DNA from 2 places in the Shewanella sp. GutDb-MelDb genome. Region 1 is predicted to be linked to the other one. Evidence: riboswitches for the same ligand, from Rfam matches in the RefSeq annotation. Region 1 holds a riboswitch; the other holds the start of a gene.
The links. A riboswitch is a leader RNA that binds a small molecule or an ion and turns the genes downstream of it on or off. The one in region 1 is predicted to bind cobalamin.

Region 1 (11,335 bases):
TGCAGCATCGATTTCATCAAGTGTGCTCATCAACCACACACTGCGCGTAGCAAAGGATCTAGACTGTGCCTCGTTTAGTTTTAGCTGCAATAGTATGGCTTGGCCATTTTCCGATAAAACTGATGTTAGGCGTGGATGTTTTTTATAATTAAGTATCTTATCCGCGCTAGCATCACCTTGAAGAAACTGATTGTAGCCCTGAACACTTAATACATTTGGATTGCCTTTTAACTGTTCTATAAAGGTGAGAAGAGGTTCAGTAAGCTCCCCTTCTCGCCAATCTTGCTTACTTTCAAGTAGTAGCCATAATTGGTCGTGGCGTTCGAAACTATCGTTCATCTGGTTAAACGCTACAAACCGAGGATCGGTTGGTGAGAAGTAATCACTAAAGTTAACATCGAGGTTGAGTCTATGCAGACCTAACAAAGAGAGCAGGATCAACAAAATGATACTGACAAACAGTCCTAATGGATGGCGCTGAATAGTCCAAACAGTTCGAATGTGAAGCCCCAAACAATTTCTCCTCGTTGATCTTTTTCTCTGTATAAAGACAAGACCGTGGAAAGGCCTAATAAATTCACACAAATTTAACATTACTTCGTCGTAACGCTACCAAAGTGATCCATTGCAATGAATTGCTTAGTTCTGCAGCTAAACGCTGGATAATTCAACGTGCGAACAAAAGAAAGCACCATTTAGCAAAAAATAGTTGACTCAAATCAGTAAAAGCCTTTTAATAGCGCCGTTGCCCGAATAGCTCAGTCGGTAGAGCAGAGGATTGAAAATCCTCGTGTCCCTGGTTCGATTCCGGGTTCGGGCACCAATATTTAGTTTAGGTGTAGCAACATTTAGACCAGAGTCTAAGGCAAGTAAGACCTTAAGTACTCAACATGAAACCTCGCCTAGCGAGGTTTTTTTGCATCTGCCATTTGAAAACCGCGAACACAACCAACCCAGCCTCAAAACCGGTATGCCGGACTCAGGTAGCGCTAGACTCACCACGAGCTGCAGATACAAAAAAACCAGTCACCTTGATGACTGGCTTTATTTTACTTAGCTCTGGCTGAGCTTCTACTGCACGCTCTATTACAGTGCGTTGTAACTCACGCTGAAGAAGACTTCTCTTCCAGGGCTGAAGTAGTTTGCCACTGAGACAATCTCTTCATCAAACACATTATTGGCTTTTAAACGCAGTTGCCAATTATCAGTCACCTTATACCCTAGCCCCAGATCTAACTGATGATATGCGTCCAAGTATTGGTCGTAGCCTGCGTATCGCTTGCCTTGATAATGATAGTTAGCCAACAGATCAAAATCTTGCCATTGATAACTCAACGAATAGTTAAACTCATTCTCGCTACGGCCAGTAAGTGCCTTTTCAGTCGCTTTATCTTCAGTATCTAAATAGGTATACGCTAACTGATGCTCTAGGCCAAACAAGCCAAACTTAGTAAAAAATTCAGCGCCAGTGATTTCGGCATTGTTAACATTAGCAGGTTTCCAGATCTCCCAACCGTTATCGCCAATGATCCCCGTAGGAGCCCAAGCAATTAGGTTATCGATGTCGTTCTTGAAGAAGCTGACATAAGCTTGAACATCATTACCTCGATAGTTCAAGGTCATATCATAACTTTCAGATGTTTCTGACAACAATTCAGGATTACCTGAACCAGGCCAGTACAGGTCATTAAACGTTGGCACCTTAAACGCTGTGCCGGTTGTCGCCGACAAACGCCATTGATCAGTAAACTGGTAAGCCAGACTGAGGTTATAAGTCGTTTCGCTATCGACATTTTCTACGTCATCATAACGAACTGCGACTTCAGCAAGTAGCTTCTGCCATTGCTTCTCAACCAACAGATAAGCACCAACGATGTCGCGGTCATTTTGCGCGTAATCACCAAGCACGGCTTCATTTGACCAATCAACGCCACCGCTTAAGTTCAAGCCATTTCCAACGAGGTATTGATTGCTCCAATTCACTTGCTTACGCTTAGTTTCATATTTGGCAATTCCGGCAGCCACGTTATCACCACGGAAGTTCTCGTTATAATCTCGAGACTGGCTAAACGTCAACTTACTGGTATATTTTCCGCCAGTATATTGCGTACCTAAATTCCAAAGGTAATTGGCATAATCAGACTCATCCACACCACCACTGCCATAAATATCATCAAATTGATTGTTGCCTCTGTCGTATTGACCGCTCCAGAGTGCCTGCCACTGCTGGCTAAGTAATTGTGAACCTTTAAGTGATATAGAGGTACGGTCGTAACCATCAGCATCATTTTCAGATTCTGCACCGTCATAAACATCATAGCCATTTGATTGCTCACGACTTACAACTAGTGTGCTACTGCCCTCCCCGTGCTCCATTCCAAAACCAGCTGAGCCACGAAGATAATCATTAGTACCGTACTCAGCACCAACAAAGCCTTCGCCGCTTTTAAGTTGGCGAGTAAATATTTGAATCACGCCGCCAATGGCATCACTGCCCCAAACAGAGGCTCTAGGTCCTTTTAAGACTTCTATACGCTCAATATTTTCTGGCGATATGCTGTTGAAGCTAACCGAGCCAAGTGTCGCTGAGCCCACTTTGACACCATCAACAATAACTAAGACATGACTTGAGTTACTACCACGAATGCTAACTGAAGTGGTTTGACCCGCTCCACCATTACGCGTGACGCTTACGCCCGGCAGAATTTCTAAAACGTCTGCAATAGATTTGGGATTCAGACGCTCTATCTCTTCACGTTCAATGGTATTAATGACGGTAAGTTGCTGATCAGTCGTTCTGTCAAAACGTGCACCGGTGACAGTGATCGTTTCGTCAACGACAAGTTGTTGGCTGGATTCTGCTGCCAGTACAGGCAATGCAGTTAAGCTGAATACGCCGCTGATAAGCAACGCAATTTTAGATGGTTTGATACCCATTTGCCCTTGACTCCTAAAGGAAAACGGGGCAATGCGTCACGGAATGACAAATAGTTAAGCGCTAAAACTCCATCGCTACATTTGCACACTGCCGCACTTCGAGATCTGCCCGCCGAAATCATCGAAATCACTTTACAGGCCGGTCTCCGGACTTAGGTTCTATATCGATTTAAGTATCGATATGCGAATACAAGCTTTAATACGCCTGTCTCTCACCATTCACCGTTGCGGGGGCAGTGTCAGAATTTAACTGACTTCCCGATTATCCTTACTCAACATTTAAGCTGAAAGTTAAGGCACCAATAAAGTTGACTAGTTAGTTATTTTTAATTGTTGTTACACTGCAATAACCTTAGGTTACCGCTTTGTGCGCGCATTATAGACGTCTATACGGTTAAATGTCTAACTTATCAAAAAGCGATTTGTTCTAGCTTAGATTACAAATGTTCAACCGAGAAAATCTGCAGATAACGAAAAGGGGCCGGCTTAACCAAAAATGCTCGCTAATACTTTAGTTTGAGCCATTTATGTTTAACTCTAACAGTGACAAATGGCTCAAACGTAAGACGGGACGTATTATTTATAATTAAGACCTGATAATTGAAAAGCTAACCCCAGTACAAAAGTACGACTAAGCGCCTAATGCGTTAATTTAATTTGAAGGGCGTTATCGCAGACATGAACTCACGATAGTTAGCTCTTTCAACCGGTGCAGATGTTGAAGTGAACTCCTCCCCTCTCATAGACTTATGAATAAGGTACAGGTCATTTTCGCCTTTTACTGCAGTGTAATGGCCAATTTCACCTAAGTGTTCTAGCGCTTTATAAACGTTAGCTTGTAACCCATTAAGGTGCGTGTTGGGCATTCGAGTACAGCCCATAATGGCACTTGCCGTCTGATGGCCATCAATGAATTCGTCATCTACACGTTCATATAACACGTCGCCATAGCAGTTATCTCGATAAGCCTCCGCCATCGTATCGAGAAAATCGCTAGGCTCTATATTGGCAGACAAATCTTTAAAACCTTGAATACACACCATAGAAGACCAGTTTCGTAACTGTTCGTTTTTAGGTAAAAATTCAGCTGTAAACATGCCATCCTCTGACTGAGAAAAAGCTAATTTCCAATCATGTGGTAGGTAAAAACTCAGTTTTTGACTAAAAATAGGCAGGCGTTTGGCTATTTTGTCGATCGCCACATCTACATCGTCGGATGCATAAAGACTTTGCGAAAAACTGAAATAGAAAAGTACTGAATAGGAAACCCAGCACCGAAGCTGACTTGCTTTCATACCTTTACAATCCTTGTTTAGGGTATTAATTGCGCAACATTCTATCGTTTATCAACGTAAAGTGGTACATAAAAGAGGATTTTCAACAAAAATAATCGTTCGGTAGCATCACTGCCAGTAACTCTGCCGTTATGAGCAATGCCGGTTAAGCAGACTACGACCAAATTCCCCCCATTATCAGCCTAAATAGCAACGTCAGCCTCACCGCTAACACCGCCCAATAGCAATAAGTATGATTTAACCATGCCAAAAGCCAGCCATAAAAAAACCTAGTGCGAACACTAGGTTTATATCAGCGATAAAAAATTAACGCACCCGTTATCGGCGGTTGATAACACTCTGATTCAATACGCTGAGCATTTTTTCGGTATCATCCCAACCAATGCAAGCATCTGTGACGCTCTGACCATAACAAAGCGGTTCGCCTTCTACTGGATCTTGACGACCTTCAACCAAGTTACTTTCAACCATCACACCAAATATTGACGTATCACCCGCACTGACTTGGCCAGCAACATCATCAGCAACCGACATCTGCAATGCAAACTGCTTACAGCTATTAGCATGGCTAAAGTCGATCATTATATTGTTAGGTAGGCCGGCTTTATCTAACTGCTTATTTATTTCAACCACATGTGCAGCACTATAATTTGGCTCTTTACCACCGCGCAAAATGATATGGCAATCAGGGTTACCCTTAGTTTCAACAATCGCTGAATGACCGAATTTAGTCACCGATAAAAAATGGTGTGGAGCATTGGCTGCGCCAATCGCATCAATAGCGACTTTAATCGTGCCATCGGTGCCATTTTTAAATCCAACAGGGCTTGAAAGACCAGAAGCTAGCTCTCTATGTACCTGTGATTCCGTGGTACGTGCGCCAATGGCGCCCCAACACATTAAATCAGCAACATACTGTGGCGTGATCATATCAAGAAACTCACCCGCTGCAGGTAAGCCCATATCATTCAAGTCGAGCAATAGCTTGCGTGCTGTGCGCAGGCCATCATTTAACTTAAAGCTGTTATCCATGTCTGGATCGTTGATGAGACCTTTCCAGCCAACGGTAGTACGAGGCTTTTCAAAATAGACTCGCATAACGATCTCTAATTGATCTTTATATTGCTTACGTAACTCCACAAGACGTTTACCGTATTCAACCGCAGCAATAGGATCATGAATAGAGCATGGGCCAATAACCACTAATAAGCGATCATCTTTTTTAGCCAGAATATTGTGGATGCTTTCACGCGCATTAAATACGGTCGCTGATGCGTTCTCTGTTGCTGGAAATCGCTCCAAAATAGCAATTGGAGGTAACAACTCTTTAATCTTATTAATTCGAACATCATCATTTTTGTAATACATGGTAATACTGCGCTCCGTCTAGCGTGTGATATATGAAAACATAACTCTCAATTGCGATACTGAGTTCAATTTATCCCAGTATCTACTCACATTGCAATCAAGTTAGTAAAAATAACAATAAATAAATTTAACTACTTGTTTTAGATTAGTTTACTAAAAATAATCCGCACTAACTTCAGGCGCACAATCAGCATTTAACACTTAGTAAACATTATATAACTTATTCCTATTCGCAATAATGCATTCAAGGGCAGCGCCACAACGCTAGACGCAGAGCAACTCCATGGTCTGTAGGATGATGACATAGCTTAAAGCGCTAAGATTGACAAAAGTAAGCAAAAATCCGATATGGTTGCGCCTGATAGCAGTTTGCATAGATAAATTTATAGCAATACCATTATGTGCATGCATACAGCTGGCTCAGTTTAGTCGTGACCTTGAATAGCATGCAGCTTTGATTGGTAGCGGCGCTTATTATTACTGTCATTGGTCAAGGCCAACGCTTTTTTCATGTTAGCTTCTGCTCTACGCTCGTCCCCCGTAGCCCAATAGGTTCTTGACAGTCCGAAGTAGAATTCATGGCGATAATCCGCTTTATCAATCGCACGTTGATACCAGTTCAATGCCGCTTGATACTCTTTATCAAAATACGCTTGTTGCGCCATACCATAGTAATAATACGGGTTACGAATACGAGCAAGTTCCAAGACTTTGTGCACTCCCGCCCATTCATCAAGCCTATCTTGCTCGGCTAAAATAATCGCGTAGTTATACAACGCATTCATATCGTCAGGGTCGATGTTCAACGCCAACTTATACAATGCTTCAGCTTCCGCATTTAATCCTCTATATCGATACAAAACAGCCAAGGTGTTGATAGCAGGTAAAAACTGATTATCCTGCTGTAAGCTTAATTTAAGCAAGCCGTAAGCTTTGTCATACTCCCCTTGCACCAGCGCTTCGGCAGCCACATTATTATAAAACATTGAAGCGACCATAGATTGGCTCACTCGACGTTTATCGTAGCCTTGCATAGCACGTTCGGGTAAAAAATCTATCTGGATAGCACCTGCAGAAACATTCAGTACATTGCCTCTTTCTTGCGGCAACAGTTTCAAATTAATGTGTCCATTCACTAGATAGAATCCCCCTTGCTTATCCCAAACGGGCGGAATATCAATCTCCTGATATTCGACTCTAATATCCAGTTCCTGCGCTATCGCCGCGGTTAATAACACCAAAGATAAACAGTTGCCCTCTCGATCGCCAAATGTATCGCTTGCTGAACGAGTCAGATTATCAGCATAACGAAAGCCGCCATCTTGGGCATTGATATAATTAGCTAACCACTGGTGGCGCATGACATTGCTCGATTTTGACAATCTCGCCCTATTGAGGTCATTGCGTACACTGGTTATATCACTAACAGATAAGGCAAATAGGCTTTCTACAGCAGGAAGATCGTTCACTCGCGTAAAATGCTCATCATGATAATAGCTTTCAAGCGCATATTGATGGCTTAACTCATGGGTCGAACTGCAACCTTGCAGTAAAATGAGCAGGGAGAACAATAGTGCTAAAGAAATGAATTTCATAACGATCTCAACGCAAAAAATCATACCTTTAAGCATAGTTGGAGAAAAGAGTCCGTTCGGCAAAAAACGTTACAAAGCGTAAATCAAAAGTACGACTCATTCAGTAAAGCAATCAACTGCCCTAGCAAGCTTAGGGGGTAACCGCCTGCGGCGGTTCTATTTCAATGTAGAGCTGTTTATTTTGATATTCATAAGGCCTGTAGAACTGGCCACGACAAGTGAAATGGCGATAAGGAATAGCAACAGGCAAGCAGCCCATAGGCAGTGCTTGTAAGATTTTTATTTGCTGTTGAAACCTGAGCGCTTCTTGCCACTCATGGTCAGCCAACACTTGATCGCGCACTGCAAACGCATCAAATGGCTCGCTAGATTTACGCACTACAACCTGTCCAGCTACCGCGGGTAAACTGGTGGTAAATAGTAGCAATAGACTAATGCTGAACACTTTATTCATCCGATAACGACCCAATAATAGTAGAAGCCAGTATTAGCTCATCGTATACCGTTAACCAGCCCAATTCCATTAAGTCTCAGACATTAATCCCAAACCATTATTAGCAGAACATTAGCCGCAGATCATGAAATAGCTTAGAGGTGTTAATGCTTCTCTCAAATAAAAAAGCAGGGCATAAGCCCTGCTTGTTAGCAATATCATCACTGCATTAGTTAGCACTTTTCACTGAGACAAATTCAGGATACGCATCAATGCCGCAATCTGATGCATCCATGCCGTTATATTCTTCCTCTTCTGTCACACGGATCCCCATCGTCACTTTGAGTCCAAACCAAACAACTGAAGAGGCCGCAAATACCCAGCCAAATATCACTGCAGCACCATAAAGTTGAGTGCCAAAAGACGCATCGGCATTAGACACTGGCACCAATATTAACCCGAGGAGTCCGGCCACACCATGGACAGAGATTGCCCCAACGGGATCATCAATTTTGATTCGGTCAAATGCAACAATCGAGAATATAACCACGCCGCCAGCCACAAGACCAATCACACCTGCCATCGCTAAAGAAGGTGATAAAGGGTCAGCGGTAATCGCCACAAGCCCTGCTAATGCCCCATTTAAGATCATAGTTAAATCGGCTTTACCCCAAACCAATCGACATACAATTAAAGCAGAAAGCGCACCAAACGCCGCAGCAGAGTTGGTATTAACAAATATTTTGGCCACCGCGCTAGCATTTTCAACATCCGAGACTAAAAGCTGTGAACCACCGTTAAAACCAAACCAACCCATCCACAAGATGAACATACCCAATGTCGCCATCGGTAAGTTAGAACCCGGGATCGGGTTTACTTGTCCATTAGCGCCATATTTTCCCTTTCTTGCACCTAACAATAGCACCCCAGAAACTGCCGCTGCAGCACCGGCCATATGTACAATACCGCTGCCCGCAAAGTCAACGAAGCCAGCTTCAGATAAGAATCCACCACCCCAGGTCCAGTAACCCTCAACAGGGTATATCACCGCCGTCATAAACACTGAAAATGCCAAAAATGCCCATAACTTCATCCGTTCAGCAACGGCACCAGACACAATCGACATTGCCGTTGCAACGAACACCACTTGGAAAAAGAAGTCGGACTCAAGCGCATGATCTGCTCCATCAGCTTGTGATCCAATCAATGACCCCAGCGAGGGTAACCAACCACCTTCAGCATTATCAACGTACATAATGTTGTAACCAACGATTAGATACATGACACAGGCTATTGAATACAAGCAGACGTTTTTAGTTAAAATTTCAGTGGTATTTTTTGAACGAACGAGGCCTGCTTCTAACATCGCAAATCCGGCGGCCATCCACATCACTAGCGCACCAGAGATAAGAAAATAAAACGTATCAAGGGCAAAGCGAAGCTCAGTGACCGTTAATCCTAGTTTGGTTAATTCATCCATTTGTCCAATCCCCCTTTAAAGTGCTTCGTTGTCTAGTTCACCAGTTCGTATTCTGGTTGCTTGTTCTAGGTTGGTAACAAATATCTTGCCATCACCAATTTTACCTGTACGCGCAGCACTCGTTATCGCCTCAACTAGCATCTCCACGTTTTCAGCTTTAGTCGCAATTTCAAGCTTCACCTTAGGTAAGAAATCAACCTGATACTCAGCACCTCGATAAAGTTCGGTATGGCCTTTTTGACGACCAAAGCCTTTTACTTCAGTCACCGTCATCCCCTCAATGCCTACATTGGCGATAGCTTCTCTTACATCATCTAACTTAAATGGCTTAATAATGGCACTGACCAATTTCATGGCGATCTCCTTGAAGACTATTTTTAATTCTAACAAAGACTCTTCAAGCATTAGGCCAACAAATCAAATACCATAAAAACAATGAGATAGAACAAATCAGGCATTGAAAAATGAATATAAACGCACCAAAAAAGTGCAGTTATTCAATAACTGCACGCTCATAAGGCAAAGATGTCGCGGCTTAGACTTATCGCCTATTGGTTAAAAGCGACTTTTGAGGTGTACTAGTAACCTTTGCAACAAGTACTAGGAACATTAAAATGTTGAAGCCAGAAGATTGCGTATTAGTCATTGTTGACGTGCAAGGGCAACTCGCACGAGTCATGCATCAAAGTGAAGAGTTACACCATAAATTAGCGCTATTAATTAAAGGCATTCAGTTATTCGACATTCCGATCCTATGGCTCGAGCAACTACCCGATAAATTGGGTGCCACTAGTGATGTATTAGCCACAGAGCTAATCAAAACCACGGAGCCAATTGCAAAACAACATTTTAGCGGCTGGCAATGTCCAAAGTTCAGGGCGAAATTGTCAGCAATGGGTCAAAAAAATATCCTTGTCGCAGGCATAGAAACCCATGTTTGCGTGTACCAAACCTGCATGGACCTATTAGATAATGCTTACCCGACTTACCTCGTTGTAGATGCAATGTCTTCGCGAGATCCTGTTAATAAAAAACTCGGAATAGAGATGATGCAAGCCCATGGTGCATTACAAACCAATGTAGAGTCATTGCTGTTTGAACTGCAACATGAAGCGATAGGGGAAAGGTTTAAGGCCTTACTGGCACTGATTAAGTAGACCGACATTAAGGTCAAACGAGTTAATTTAAAGCAAAAAAAAGCCCTCATCAACGAGGGCTTTTCTATATAGAGCTAGGTAGAAACAATAGACTTACTTGTAAGTTGCTTCGCGCTTTTCAGCTTCAGCTTCCCACTGTGGTACTAAAGTTTTCTTGAATTCAGCTTTATCAGCATTCATCTTCTTCATATCCATACCTAGAGCAGCTTGTGCTTTAGCTTTGGTTGAAGTGTCAGGGTAAGCAATTGGTTGCTTAACACCTTTAACAGCAAGTAGTTGAGCTAGCTTGATACGAGCATCAGCCGCTTTGTCTACCGCAGTACCTAGTACACGAAGTGCTTCATCAGCTGCGTGAGCAGCAACACCGTGTGATGCAGTTGCATAGTCCCAGCGCCACTGTGAATGACGGATATCCATAAGGATAGGCTTCATTTCAGTTTCAGTTGCACCCGCATCCCAAGCAGCTTTTGCTTCGAAGTGAGCTTTCACTAGCTGAGCTTCAGCACGTGCTTTAAGATCAGCAACTTTATGCTTACGATCTTCAGTTAAGTTAACCATGAACTCTTTGCTTTGCTCGTGACAACTACCACAAGTTTCTTCAAAGCGATCGAATGGGTTACCTACTTTATGGTCAGTAAACTTACGACCTTTTTCGCTTTTCACTTTAGGCATGTGACAGTCAGTACAACTTACGTTGTTCTTACCGTGAACACCTAGCTGCCAAGTTTCATAACCTGGGTGCTGTGCTTTAAGCATTGGAGTCTTAGAAACAGCGTGAGTCCAGTCAGAGAACTCGATGTTGTCATAGTAGACTTCCATCTGTTCAACTGTTGTACCGTTATCCCAAGGGAATTTAACAAAGCCTTTCTTATCTTTGGTCTTCTCGAAGTAGTACTCAACGTGACACTGACCACAAACCATTGATTGCTTGTCTTTCTTAGACGCTTTATCAAATGGTGTACCCAATGTTTCCATTGCGCGCTCAGCAAATGGACGAGACATACGTAACTTAGAAGAACCTTTTACGTGACAATCAGCACAGCCAAGAGCGTTAACAATTTCTGGACCGC
Region 2 (11,335 bases), on a different contig from region 1:
CTTGGTCCCATGCTTTCACTGCGGCTGCGGTGTCTTTTTCTTTGTCTTGGGTTTCCCAAGTAAAGCCGGTTCCCATTACATGAAAGTCGACGCCAGCGCCTTCTAGCAAGGTACGTTCACCGCACTCCCAGTTGCCTTTAATAAACTGTACTACAGCCGCTTTTTTTCCATGACCCACGGCGCGTGCTACGGTGCCAAACCCTGAAGTCGATTTACCTTTACCGTTACCGGTTAGCACCAGAAGAATACCTTTCTCCTCTTGAGCTTTAGCTATTTTGGCATCAACACCCTCTTTAAGGCGTTGCTGACGCGCTTTGTGACGCTCTGCTTTAATCGTTTCTACGGACTTATTTTCGCCGCTTTCAGGCTCGTTTGAATCGCTCATTACATATCCTTGTGCATAGGGTTACTTGTGCATTTTCATTTGCACATTGTGTTAATTAAAAAGTGAATTTTGATGTTCAATACTGTTTATTTCTGCGGTGTTCAAATACCGCTAATGCCAAATGTCAGTCAACGCATCAACATCTAAATGTTGCTCTAGTACGTCGGCTAAACGGTTCAGCTGCTGCTCTCTTATCTGGTCAACATCAATGCTGTTGGCATCTTGCATCCCCGCCCATTGCAGTAGCAGTTGGCAAGCTGCAGGTGAATCAAATAAACCGTGCATATAGGTGCCAAGAATTTGATTATCAGCAGATAACATACCTTCACTCTGCCAACGCTGAGGCTGGGTTTGTTCAGCGTCATTGACTCGCCGCGTTAGCGTTAATGGCTGCTCCAATGTCATTAGCGGTTTAGAGCGACCACAGTGAATTTCATATCCCTTGACCTCCACTTGCTGTTCAAGCAGCGACAACACGCCTTCAACTTGCAGCAGCACTTTATCATTGGTCAGTTCAGTCACCAGCGGCAGTAAACCTAAGCCTTCAGAGCAGCCAATACTGCCTTCAACGCCATCAGGATCATCAATCAAATGCCCTAGCATTTGATAACCACCACAAATGCCCAACACCTTGCCGCCATAACGTAGGTGCTTTTCTAGTTCACTGTCCCAACCTTGCTCTCGAATAAAGTCGAGATCGGCGCGCACATTCTTACTACCTGGAATAATGATTAAATCAGCAGGCGGTAAACATGAGTGGGCCGTATGGTCATTTTTCTGCGATTGGCTTTGAGATTGAGTTTGCAGTGACACATAATTGAAATCGATCTGGGGGTTGAGTCGTAATGGGTCAAAGTCGGTGTGGTTACTGATGCGAGGCAACACTAGCACCAGTACTTTTAATCTTGTTTGAGCGCTCTTTTCTGGCGCTGCGATTAGCGCATCTTCGGCATCTAAATGCAGATCGTGCAAATATGGCAGAACTCCCAACACCGGCTTTTTGGTGTAATCTTCCAGCCAATCTAAGCCCGATTGCAACAAGCTAATATCGCCGCGAAATCGGTTGATAACAAAGCCTTTCACCCGAGCCTGTTCTGATTCACTTAATAGCGCCAATGTTCCCACTAAGTGTGCAAACACACCGCCTTTATCTATATCAGCAATAATAATCACTGGGCAATCAACTTCTTCGGCAAAGCCCATATTGGCGATATCGCCTTCGCGCAGATTGATCTCAGCCGGACTGCCAGCGCCCTCGACAAATACCACTTCGTAATCATCACATAAGCGCTGAAACGACTGCTTAACCGCAGCCATCGCTTTGACCCGATAACCGTCGGCATTTTTGCCAAAGTAATCCTGCGCCTCCATCTTCATTAAGGCTTTACCGTGCACAATCACTTGCGAACCAGTATCTGAACTGGGTTTTAACAATACCGGGTTAAAATCGATTTGAGGCTCTAGTCTACAGGCCACCGCTTGCAATGCTTGCGCGCGGCCAATTTCGCCGCCATCGATTGTCACTGCGCTATTAAGCGCCATGTTTTGCGGCTTAAATGGGGCAACCTTATGCCCAGCTCTAACAAACAAACGGCACAAACCTGCGACCAAGGTACTTTTACCCGCATCGGATGTCGTCCCTTGCACCATTAATACTTTGGCTTTTTTATTGTTATTATTGTTATCTAACGTCGCCACAACACTTCTCCTTTAGCCTTTCAGACTCAGCGGTAAACCCGCTGTTACCAAAGTGACTTTATCTGCAATAGCAGCAATATCTTGATGCAGCCAACCCGCTTCATCAACAAAGCGACGACTGATCTCGCCCATCGGCACAATACCGCAGCCCACTTCGTTACTGACTAAAATAACCTCTGCAGATAGCGCGGCAATAGCTTGTAAAAACTCAGTTTTAGTCGTTTGCCAATCGCTAGACGATTGCAGTAAATGATTCGTCAGCCACAGCGTTAAGCAGTCAACTAACACAATACTATTGACCTTTACATTGGCTGTTAATGCCGCCGAAAGCGCCAATGGCGACTCAATCGTGCGCCACGTTATGGCATGGTTATTACGCTGTGATTGATGCTGAGCGATACGTTCGCTCATCTCACTGTCGAGCGCCTCTGCGGTCGCAAAATAGAGACACTCTAACTCAGCGCCATTTTGACTCTCCGCTAGACGCCGAATCACGAGTGATTCAGCAAAGCGACTTTTGCCGCTGCGGGCACCACCCAAAACCAAATGGATCACCAAGACACTCCTAAAATTAACAGCAGCAGATAACAAGCCAGCTCAGCTATCTGCTGCGTAGCGCCGAGGGTATCGCCGGTATAACCGCCAATCTGCTTTCTAAACCATCCCGCCAAGGCAAATCGCACAATAAATAGACCGGAAACAATCACAATTGCTTGCATCAGCGTTAAGAGCAGCAGTAATACTGCGCCGCTAGCTAATAAAATCGATAACTCATTAACGCCTTGATGCATGGCCAACGGCTTGCTTTTACTGCTGGCATCTTCAGAAACGTACTGCTCTGAATATATTAAACTGGCCGCAGTGACTCGGCTCAGGGTATGACCGATAATCAACGCTAAGCTGACACTGCTAGGGGAAAATAACGCTAATTCGCTGAGCAATTGCCACTTGAGTAACAATGCTAATACCAGTGCTAACGCACCGTAACTGCCTAAGCGAGAGTCTTTCATGATGCTCAGTTTTGCTTCAACCGTCCAGCCGCCACCTAAACCATCGGCGCTATCGGCTAAACCATCTTCATGAAACCCACCCGTTAGCAAGACGCTAGCAATCATGGCAAATACAATCGCAATCGTCGGTGACACCCAATAGAGCATCACGCTATAAACTAACGCGCTCAGTCCCCCAATTAAGGTACCCACCAACCCAAAATAGCGACTGGCTTGATTGAGTTTATCTGCATCTACCTCAATCCATTTTGGCATCGGAATCCGAGTAAAGAACCCCATCGCGATAAAAAACAGATTAAGCTGTTTGAGCCAAGGCTGCATTTAGAAATATCCTTAAAGTAATAGATTAAAAGCCGATTAGAAGACGGTTGAGAGCAGAATAAGAGCCGATAAAAGCAAAGACGAGGAAGAGCCGAGAAAAGACCTAAAAAGCTTGAATCGTCTCAGCTTGTACCGTCTCAGCCTGTACCATCTCAGCCTGTACCATCTCAGCTTGTACCATCTCAGCTTGTACCATCTCAGCCTGTACCGTCTCAGCACTATCCGGCTCTTAATCGACTCTTAATCCGGCTCTTAATCGACTTTTAAATCTCTATCCCTGCTTCTTCAAAGCTGGCCATTTCGTTGTAAAAATTTGCAGCCGCTTGGATCAATGGGAACGCTAATGCTGCGCCGGTGCCTTCGCCCAATTTCATGCCCAATTTGAGCAAGGGTTTGGCCTGCATACACTCCAGCATTAAGTAGTGGCCCTTCTCGTCTGATTGATGAGAGAAGATCATATAATCGCGGCAAGCAGCATTGATATTAATCGCCACTAATGCCGCCGCAGAGGCTATAAAGCCGTCAATAACCACCAGCATACTCCGCTCGGCTGCGGCCAAAATCGCCCCCGTCATCTGCACAATTTCAAAGCCACCGATACAAGCCAACACCTGCATTGGATCGTCAAGCTCGCTGTGATGTAATAGCATCGCTTGCTCAACGAGCATCTGCTTGCGTTTAAATGTCGACGCATCAATCCCAGTACCACGCCCTACACATTCAGCCGCCGGAATTCCGGTTAACACCGACATAATCGCGGCTGCAGAAGAGGTGTTACCTATCCCCATCTCGCCCAGCGCAATTAAGTTACAGCCATTTTCATGGTGCAGCTGAATACGCGCCGTCGCCATGTCAAAGCCTTGCTTCACGGCGCCAAGCGTCATGGCTGCACGTTTATGGATAGGCCCAGTTCCCGCGCCTAAACGTTGATCAATAACACCGCTGTCGCGATCAAATGGCTGTAAAACACCACAGTCAATCACCTCAAGATCTAGGCCCACTTGGCGAGTAAATACATTTATCGCGGCGCCGCCGGCCATAAAGTTTCTCACCATTTGGCAGGTCACTTCACTTGGCGCTATCGATACACCAGAATTAGCAATACCGTGGTCGGCTGCAAATACAATCAACTTAGGATTAGTGATGCTGGGACTATCTTTACCGAGCACTTTTGCAATCTGTAATGCAAGCGCCTCTAGATCACCAAGCGCGCCAAGGGGCTTGGTTTTCGTGTCAATCTTGTGTTGAATTTCGGCATCAAATTCTGCACTCAATGGCTTAATATTAAACATCTAATCTTATACTCCCATCATCCCGAACAAGGACAAATTAATACAACGGCTCAGCTTAAATCCGCTTTGCACTGCGGCCGCCTAAAATAAATAGGAAAAATACGCTACCCATCACCGAGGTTATAATGCCCACTGGTAGCTCTTGGTAACTCAATAAAGTCCGCGCCAATACATCAACCCACACCATAAATAATCCGCCAACAGCGGCGGTAAGCAATAGCGGATATCTTCCTGGAAACAGTAATCGTACTGTGTGTGGCACCATCAAACCGATAAAACCAATGCCACCACAATTGGCGACTAAAATGGCGGTGATGAGTGAACACAGTAGCAACATCGATAAACGCAATCGTCCTACGTTAATCCCTAACGTATGCGCGGTTTCATCCCCCGCACGCATCGCCACAATTTGACGTTTAAAAAGCAGAATAATCACAGTACATACCGACACGATAATCGCCGGTAATATCAATCCAAACCAACTGGCTTTAGCAAAGCTGCCTAAGCTCCAAAACAGCACCGAAGCGGCAGCTTGAGGGCTTGAAAAATACAGCAACAGACTCGCCATCGCGCCAAACATAAAGGATATCGCCACCCCAGAGAGCAGCATACGCTCAACCTGAGTCGTTAAATTGCGGCCACATAAACTGAGCACCATTAATACCGACAGGCTAGCGCCGATAAATGCGCCCAACGGCAAGCTCAGCCACAATATGCTCTGACTAAAAAGGGTTAGTACCACTACCGCGCCAAATGATGCGCCAGAAGAGATGCCAAATAGATAGGGGTCGGCTAACGGATTACGGGTCACGGTTTGCAGTACGCTGCCGGCAATCGACAATCCTGCCCCCGCAATAAACGCCAATATTACTCGCGGTAATCTCAGTTCCCACACAATGCGTTCGGTCACGCCCATGGAGCCACCCATTCCAAAAATCTTATGGCTGAAGACCTGCAACACATCGCCACTGGTAATACTTGCGGCGCCAAAACTGGTTGCCGCGAACGGGGTGATTAACCCCAGCAACAGCAAGCCAGACAGCAGCAATACATCAAGTGGCTGTTTCCAACCCGTCGCTTGCGGAGCCACTCCTAATGACCTAGGCATCAGTTGTTCCTTTATCTACGGTCACTGAATGAGTCACTGCACTCGCAACGGCTTTTGCTTCAGCGGCCGATATAACGTCACTGCGGGTATAACCATAAAAGTAACTAATCAAAGGATTACCATGTTGCGGATGGGCTTTAACTTCGCAGCACACATCAAATACCTCACCAATACGTTGTTCAGTCAACACCGCTTTGGGCGTCCCTTTTGCCAAGCAGCGGCCCTTATCAAGCAGCAATAACTCATCGCAAAGCGCACTCGCTAAATTGAGATCATGAATAGAGGTGATCACGGTAATATTAAGCGTGTGCAGTAGCTCTAATGTTTGGATTTGATAACGAATATCGAGGTGATTGGTGGGCTCATCTAATATAAGCAGTTGTGGTCGCTGTACTATTGCACGAGCAATTAATGCACGCTGCTTTTCACCGCCAGATAGGCTTTCATACGCTTGATGCGCTTTATGCGTTAAGCCGACTTTAACCAGCGCCTGCGTCACCACTTGGCGATCGCTGGCATTGGTAAATTCAAAGGCGCCCTTATGCGGTGTTAACCCGAGGCTAACCAACTGAGTGGTTGTCATCTCAAAGTGATGTGGCGTGTCTTGCAGCACCACGGCAATTTGCTTGGCAAATGCTTTGGCAGATAACACCGAGATATCTTCACCAAACAGCTGAATGTGGCCAGTGGTCGGTTTAATAAAACGATATAGGCAGCGCAGCAGACTCGACTTACCCGCGCCATTAGGGCCAATAATGCCCAGCATCTGCCCTTTCGCTAAACTAAAATTGATGTCAGACAAAATGGCTTGGCCATTTAACTGCCAGCCTAAACCGCTCACTGCCAGTACTGTTTCTAATGCCTGCTTAGACATTGAATAAACCATAAAACATTATTGAATAAACTCCCTTGAGACGCCCGCTCAAGTTGTTATCTAGTGTGAAGTGCTTATCTATCAAAAGTTAGGCTGGTATCTGACTTGAGGGCTAAAATATTGCTCTAGCGCTCATACAGTTGCGGGTACAGTCCGGACTATTAGCTTGTATTGCTTAAGCTACCGGTTCCCAATTGATGCGGTTAAGCACCTAACTTGATGACTCGTTCTTAATGACCCACTTAATAAGTGTGTTCTCTAGCGTATTTTTACGCGAGTATCACGCAGTTTACCACGCTCACCCAAATAGTAATTGAACTTAATCAATTACTATTTGGCTGATGGCTCAATTTCCATGCTATTGCATCAAACTTATCCCATATAAGTCGCTATTCCAGCCCCCAATTAAGGCTTAAGTGCTGTTGCTCGCCATCATGCAATACATCAATCACCACGGTTGCGGCATAGGGCAGTTTCAACGCGCTGTAGATCCCCGCGCACTGTTTTAATTGCAACGATTTTGCCATTAAGTGCCTGATCACGCCGCCATGAGTCACTAATACAATCACCTTACCTTGGTGCAGCTCAACGAGTGACCGCCACGCAGTATCAATTCTAGCTTCAAAGACCTGCATCGTCTCGCCATTGGGCGGAGTATGTTGCCAAGGGTTAGCCCAATAAGCATCAAGCTCGCTACTATACTGCTGATAAAGTGCGCTAAAAGATTGGCCATCCCAATCGCCAAAATTGAGCTCCATAAAAGCGGCCTGCTCAATAAAATCGATACCGTACTGCTGTGCAAATATCTTCGCGGGTAAAGCACAACGCAATAGCGGCGAACTGACCACCAGATCCGCTATCTTGTTTTGCGCCGCGACCCCGGTTTTGCTTGTTAACAGCCTCGATATAGCCCTATTTAGCTGCTCTTTTCCGGCTAAATTCAGCATGACGTCGGTATGACCGCGTAAAATATTACCACCTTCACAAGCACCGTGCCGCAGTAAAACCACTCTAGTATTTTGCATTGCAACATTCCACATATTATATTTATCAGTGACTTACATAAAAATTATCATCAATTCACACTGAAAAATTATCAACTTTTAGTACTTGCACTTCTGACATCGACTCACGTATTATGGACGTCTATACGTATAAATGTCCAAACAAAATAATGTCACGCAAGTATCGCAAATACTTAACTGATAAACACGGACAACGTTTACTGAAATTTATATTTTGCGACTCTGTAATTGGTAGGAATATTCTATGGCAACACGTACCCCAACAACTGCCCCGCATACTCAAGACACGGCTAAAAAAGTGCTAGCGGTGCTAACCCAAAAATTACAGCAAGAGATCCTGCTGCTTGATGGTGCAATGGGCACCATGATCCAAGATCGCAAATTTGAAGAGGAAGACTTTCGCGGCGAACCATTTAAAGACTGGCATTGCGATGTAAAGGGCAACAATGACATGCTGGTGCTCACTCAGTCAGCTGCGATTAAGCAGATCCATAAAGATTATTTATTGGCTGGCTCCGACATCATTGAAACCAATACCTTCAATGCAACCCGTATTGCCATGGCTGACTACGACATGCAGGAGCATTCAGCCGCGATAAACTTAGCCGGAGCGCGCCTTGCCCGAGAAGCGGCCAATGAAGTTGAAGCAGAAACAGGTCGCCAATGTTTTGTGGCGGGTGTACTCGGCCCAACCAACCGCACTTGTTCAATCAGCCCCGATGTCAACGATCCCGGCTACCGTAACGTCAGTTTTGACGAGCTGGTTGAAGCCTATGTTGAATCGATAGATGCCCTCATCGCTGGCGGCGCGGATATCATTATGGTTGAGACCATTTTCGATACCCTTAACGCCAAAGCCGCACTGTTTGCCATTGAAACCGTATACGACACTCAAGGTTTCCGCCTGCCAATCATGATCTCAGGCACCATCACCGATGCATCAGGGCGTACCTTAACCGGACAAACCACCGAAGCCTTTTACAACTCACTGCGCCATGTTAAGCCACTATCGATTGGTCTTAACTGTGCATTAGGGCCAAAAGAGCTGCGCGCTTATGTCGAAGAGCTATCAAAAATCTCTGAATGCTATGTGTCGGCGCACCCTAATGCCGGTCTACCCAACGAATTTGGCGGCTACGATGAAACCCCAGAGCAGATGGCAGAAGTCATTGAAGAGTGGGCTGAAGAGGGCTTTTTAAACATTATTGGCGGTTGCTGCGGCAGCACGCCAGAGCATATCCGCGCTATCCGTGATGCCGTGATTAGGCATGACGCCCGCGTACTACCAGACATCGCAGTGGCTTGCCGTTTATCAGGGCTTGAGCCGCTGACCATTGATGAAAACTCGCTGTTTTTAAACGTCGGTGAGCGTACCAACGTCACTGGTTCTGCCAAATTTTTGCGGCTGATTAAAACTGGCGAATATGAAGAAGCCCTCAGTGTTGCCCGCGAGCAAGTCGAGAGCGGCGCGCAGATCATCGATATCAACATGGATGAAGGCATGCTCGATGGTGCCGAGATGATGCACAAATTCCTCAACCTTATCGCCTCTGAGCCCGACATATCACGGGTGCCGATCATGATCGACTCCTCTAAGTGGGAAGTGATTGAAGCCGGGCTTAAGTGTATTCAGGGTAAAGGCATCGTTAATTCCATCTCCCTTAAAGAGGGCGAAGCCAAGTTTATCCAGCAAGCCACCTTAGTCAAACGCTATGGCGCCGCGGCAATTATCATGGCGTTCGATGAACAGGGCCAAGCCGACACTAAAGCACGTAAAATTGAAATTTGTACCCGCGCCTATCGCGTGCTGGTCGATAAAGTGGGCTTTCCGCCAGAAGATATTATCTTCGACCCCAACATTTTTGCCATCGCCACCGGGATTGAAGAGCACGACAACTACGCCGTCGACTTTATTGAAGCGACAGCCGAAATCAAACGCACCCTGCCCCATGCCATGATCTCCGGCGGTGTGTCGAATGTGTCATTCTCGTTCAGGGGTAACAACCCAGTGCGCGAAGCCATTCACGCCGTGTTCCTCTATCACGCTATTCAAGCGGGCATGGACATGGGGATTGTTAACGCCGGTCAGCTGGCAATTTATGATGATATTGATCCCGAGTTAAAGGAGAGAGTCGAGGCCATAGTGCAAAACCTACCTTGCACTGCACTCGATGCCAACGGTGAACTGACCAACAACACCGAACTGCTGTTAGAAGTTGCCGAAAAGTTTCGTGGTGACGGTAGCCAAGTCGCTAAGAAAGAAGATTTAGAGTGGCGTAGCTGGGACGTGAACAAACGTCTGTCTCATGCGCTGGTTAAAGGCATTACTGACTTTATCGATGAAGACACCGAAGAGGCTCGAGCCGCTGCCACGCGCCCACTGGATGTCATTGAAGGTGCCTTGATGGACGGCATGAACGTGGTTGGCGACCTGTTTGGCTCCGGCAAGATGTTCCTGCCACAAGTGGTCAAATCTGCCCGCGTAATGAAAAAAGCAGTCGCGTACCTTAACCCCTATATCGAACTCGAGAAAACCCCTGGGCAGTCAAACGGTAAGATTTTAATGGTCACCGTAAAAGGTGATGTGCACGATATCGGCAAGAACATTGTCGGCGTGGTATTAGCCTGTAACGGCTATGAAGTCATTGATTTAGGCGTAATGGTGCCGGTTGAGAAGATCATCGATGTCGCCGTGCGTGAAAACGTCGACATCATCGGCATGTCAGGGCTCATTACCCCGAGTCTCGACGAAATGGTGCATAACGTTAAAGCTTTCCATAAAGCCGGCTTAACCATACCGTCGATTATTGGCGGCGCAACCTGCTCTAAAATCCATACCGCGGTGAAGATCGCGCCGCACTCGCCAACAGGCGCAATTTATATTGCCGATGCCTCCCGCGCAGTGCCTATGGTGTCAAAGCTGATTAATAACCAAACGCGACAAGCGACTATCGACGCAGCTTATGCAGAATATGACATGATGCGCGAAAAGCGCCTGTCACAAACCAAACGTAAAATAATCACCTCCATTGAAGCCGCGCGTGACAACCGCTGTCAGCATGACTGGGAAAACTACAGCCCATTTGTGCCTAACGTACTCGGTCGTCAGGTGTTTGATGACTATCCGTTAGAAGATTTAGTGGCACGTATCGACTGGACGCCGTTTTTCCGCAGCTGGGAGTTACACGGTCACTTCCCACAGATCTTAACCGATAAGGTCGTCGGGGAAGAGGCGACTAAGCTATTTGCCGATGGCAAAGCCATGCTGAAAAAGATCATCAATGAAAAGTGGCTCACCGCCAAAGCCGTTATCGGTCTGTTCCCAGCCAATACCGTCAACCATGATGATATTGAACTGTACACCGATGAGACACGCACCGAGCTTGAGCTGACCACGCATCACCTGCGGATGCAGATAGAACGCGTCGGCAACGACAACTTCTGCCTAGCTGACTTTGTGGCGCCAAAAGATTCAGGCGTAGCCGATTACATGGGCGGCTTTGCCGTCACGACAGGTCATGGCATTGACGAGCATGTCGCCCGTTTTGAAGCAGATCACGATGACTACAGCGCCATCATGCTCAAATGCTTGGCTGACCGTTTAGCCGAAGCCTTTGCCGAG

Region 2: another riboswitch for cobalamin. It lies ahead of CXF82_RS11800 (ABC transporter ATP-binding protein); the one in region 1 lies ahead of CXF82_RS15945 (TonB-dependent receptor domain-containing protein).

Annotation. Positions count from the first base shown of each region.
Region 1 covers NZ_PJBM01000244.1:10,872-22,206, reverse strand. Annotated here, with positions in the region: gene CXF82_RS15955 (efflux RND transporter permease subunit) at 1-513, opposite strand, end outside; tRNA gene CXF82_RS15950 (tRNA-Phe) at 748-823, shown strand; gene CXF82_RS15945 (TonB-dependent receptor domain-containing protein) at 1,087-2,937, opposite strand; cobalamin riboswitch at 3,057-3,256, opposite strand; gene CXF82_RS15940 (hypothetical protein) at 3,585-4,232, opposite strand; gene aroG (3-deoxy-7-phosphoheptulonate synthase AroG) at 4,551-5,600, opposite strand; gene CXF82_RS15930 (tetratricopeptide repeat protein) at 6,026-7,195, opposite strand; gene CXF82_RS15925 (hypothetical protein) at 7,326-7,649, opposite strand; gene CXF82_RS15920 (ammonium transporter) at 7,858-9,108, opposite strand; gene CXF82_RS15915 (P-II family nitrogen regulator) at 9,124-9,462, opposite strand; gene CXF82_RS15910 (isochorismatase family protein) at 9,723-10,265, shown strand; gene nrfA (ammonia-forming nitrite reductase cytochrome c552 subunit) at 10,359-11,335, opposite strand, start outside.
Region 2 covers NZ_PJBM01000225.1:20,483-31,817, reverse strand. Annotated here, with positions in the region: gene cobO (cob(I)yrinic acid a,c-diamide adenosyltransferase) at 1-385, opposite strand, end outside; gene CXF82_RS11825 (cobyric acid synthase) at 497-2,035, opposite strand; gene cobU (bifunctional adenosylcobinamide kinase/adenosylcobinamide-phosphate guanylyltransferase) at 2,096-2,638, opposite strand; gene CXF82_RS11815 (adenosylcobinamide-GDP ribazoletransferase) at 2,635-3,414, opposite strand; gene cobT (nicotinate-nucleotide--dimethylbenzimidazole phosphoribosyltransferase) at 3,678-4,706, opposite strand; gene CXF82_RS11805 (FecCD family ABC transporter permease) at 4,762-5,814, opposite strand; gene CXF82_RS11800 (ABC transporter ATP-binding protein) at 5,807-6,688, opposite strand; cobalamin riboswitch at 6,762-6,918, opposite strand; gene CXF82_RS11795 (histidine phosphatase family protein) at 7,078-7,713, opposite strand; gene metH (methionine synthase) at 7,958-11,335, shown strand, end outside.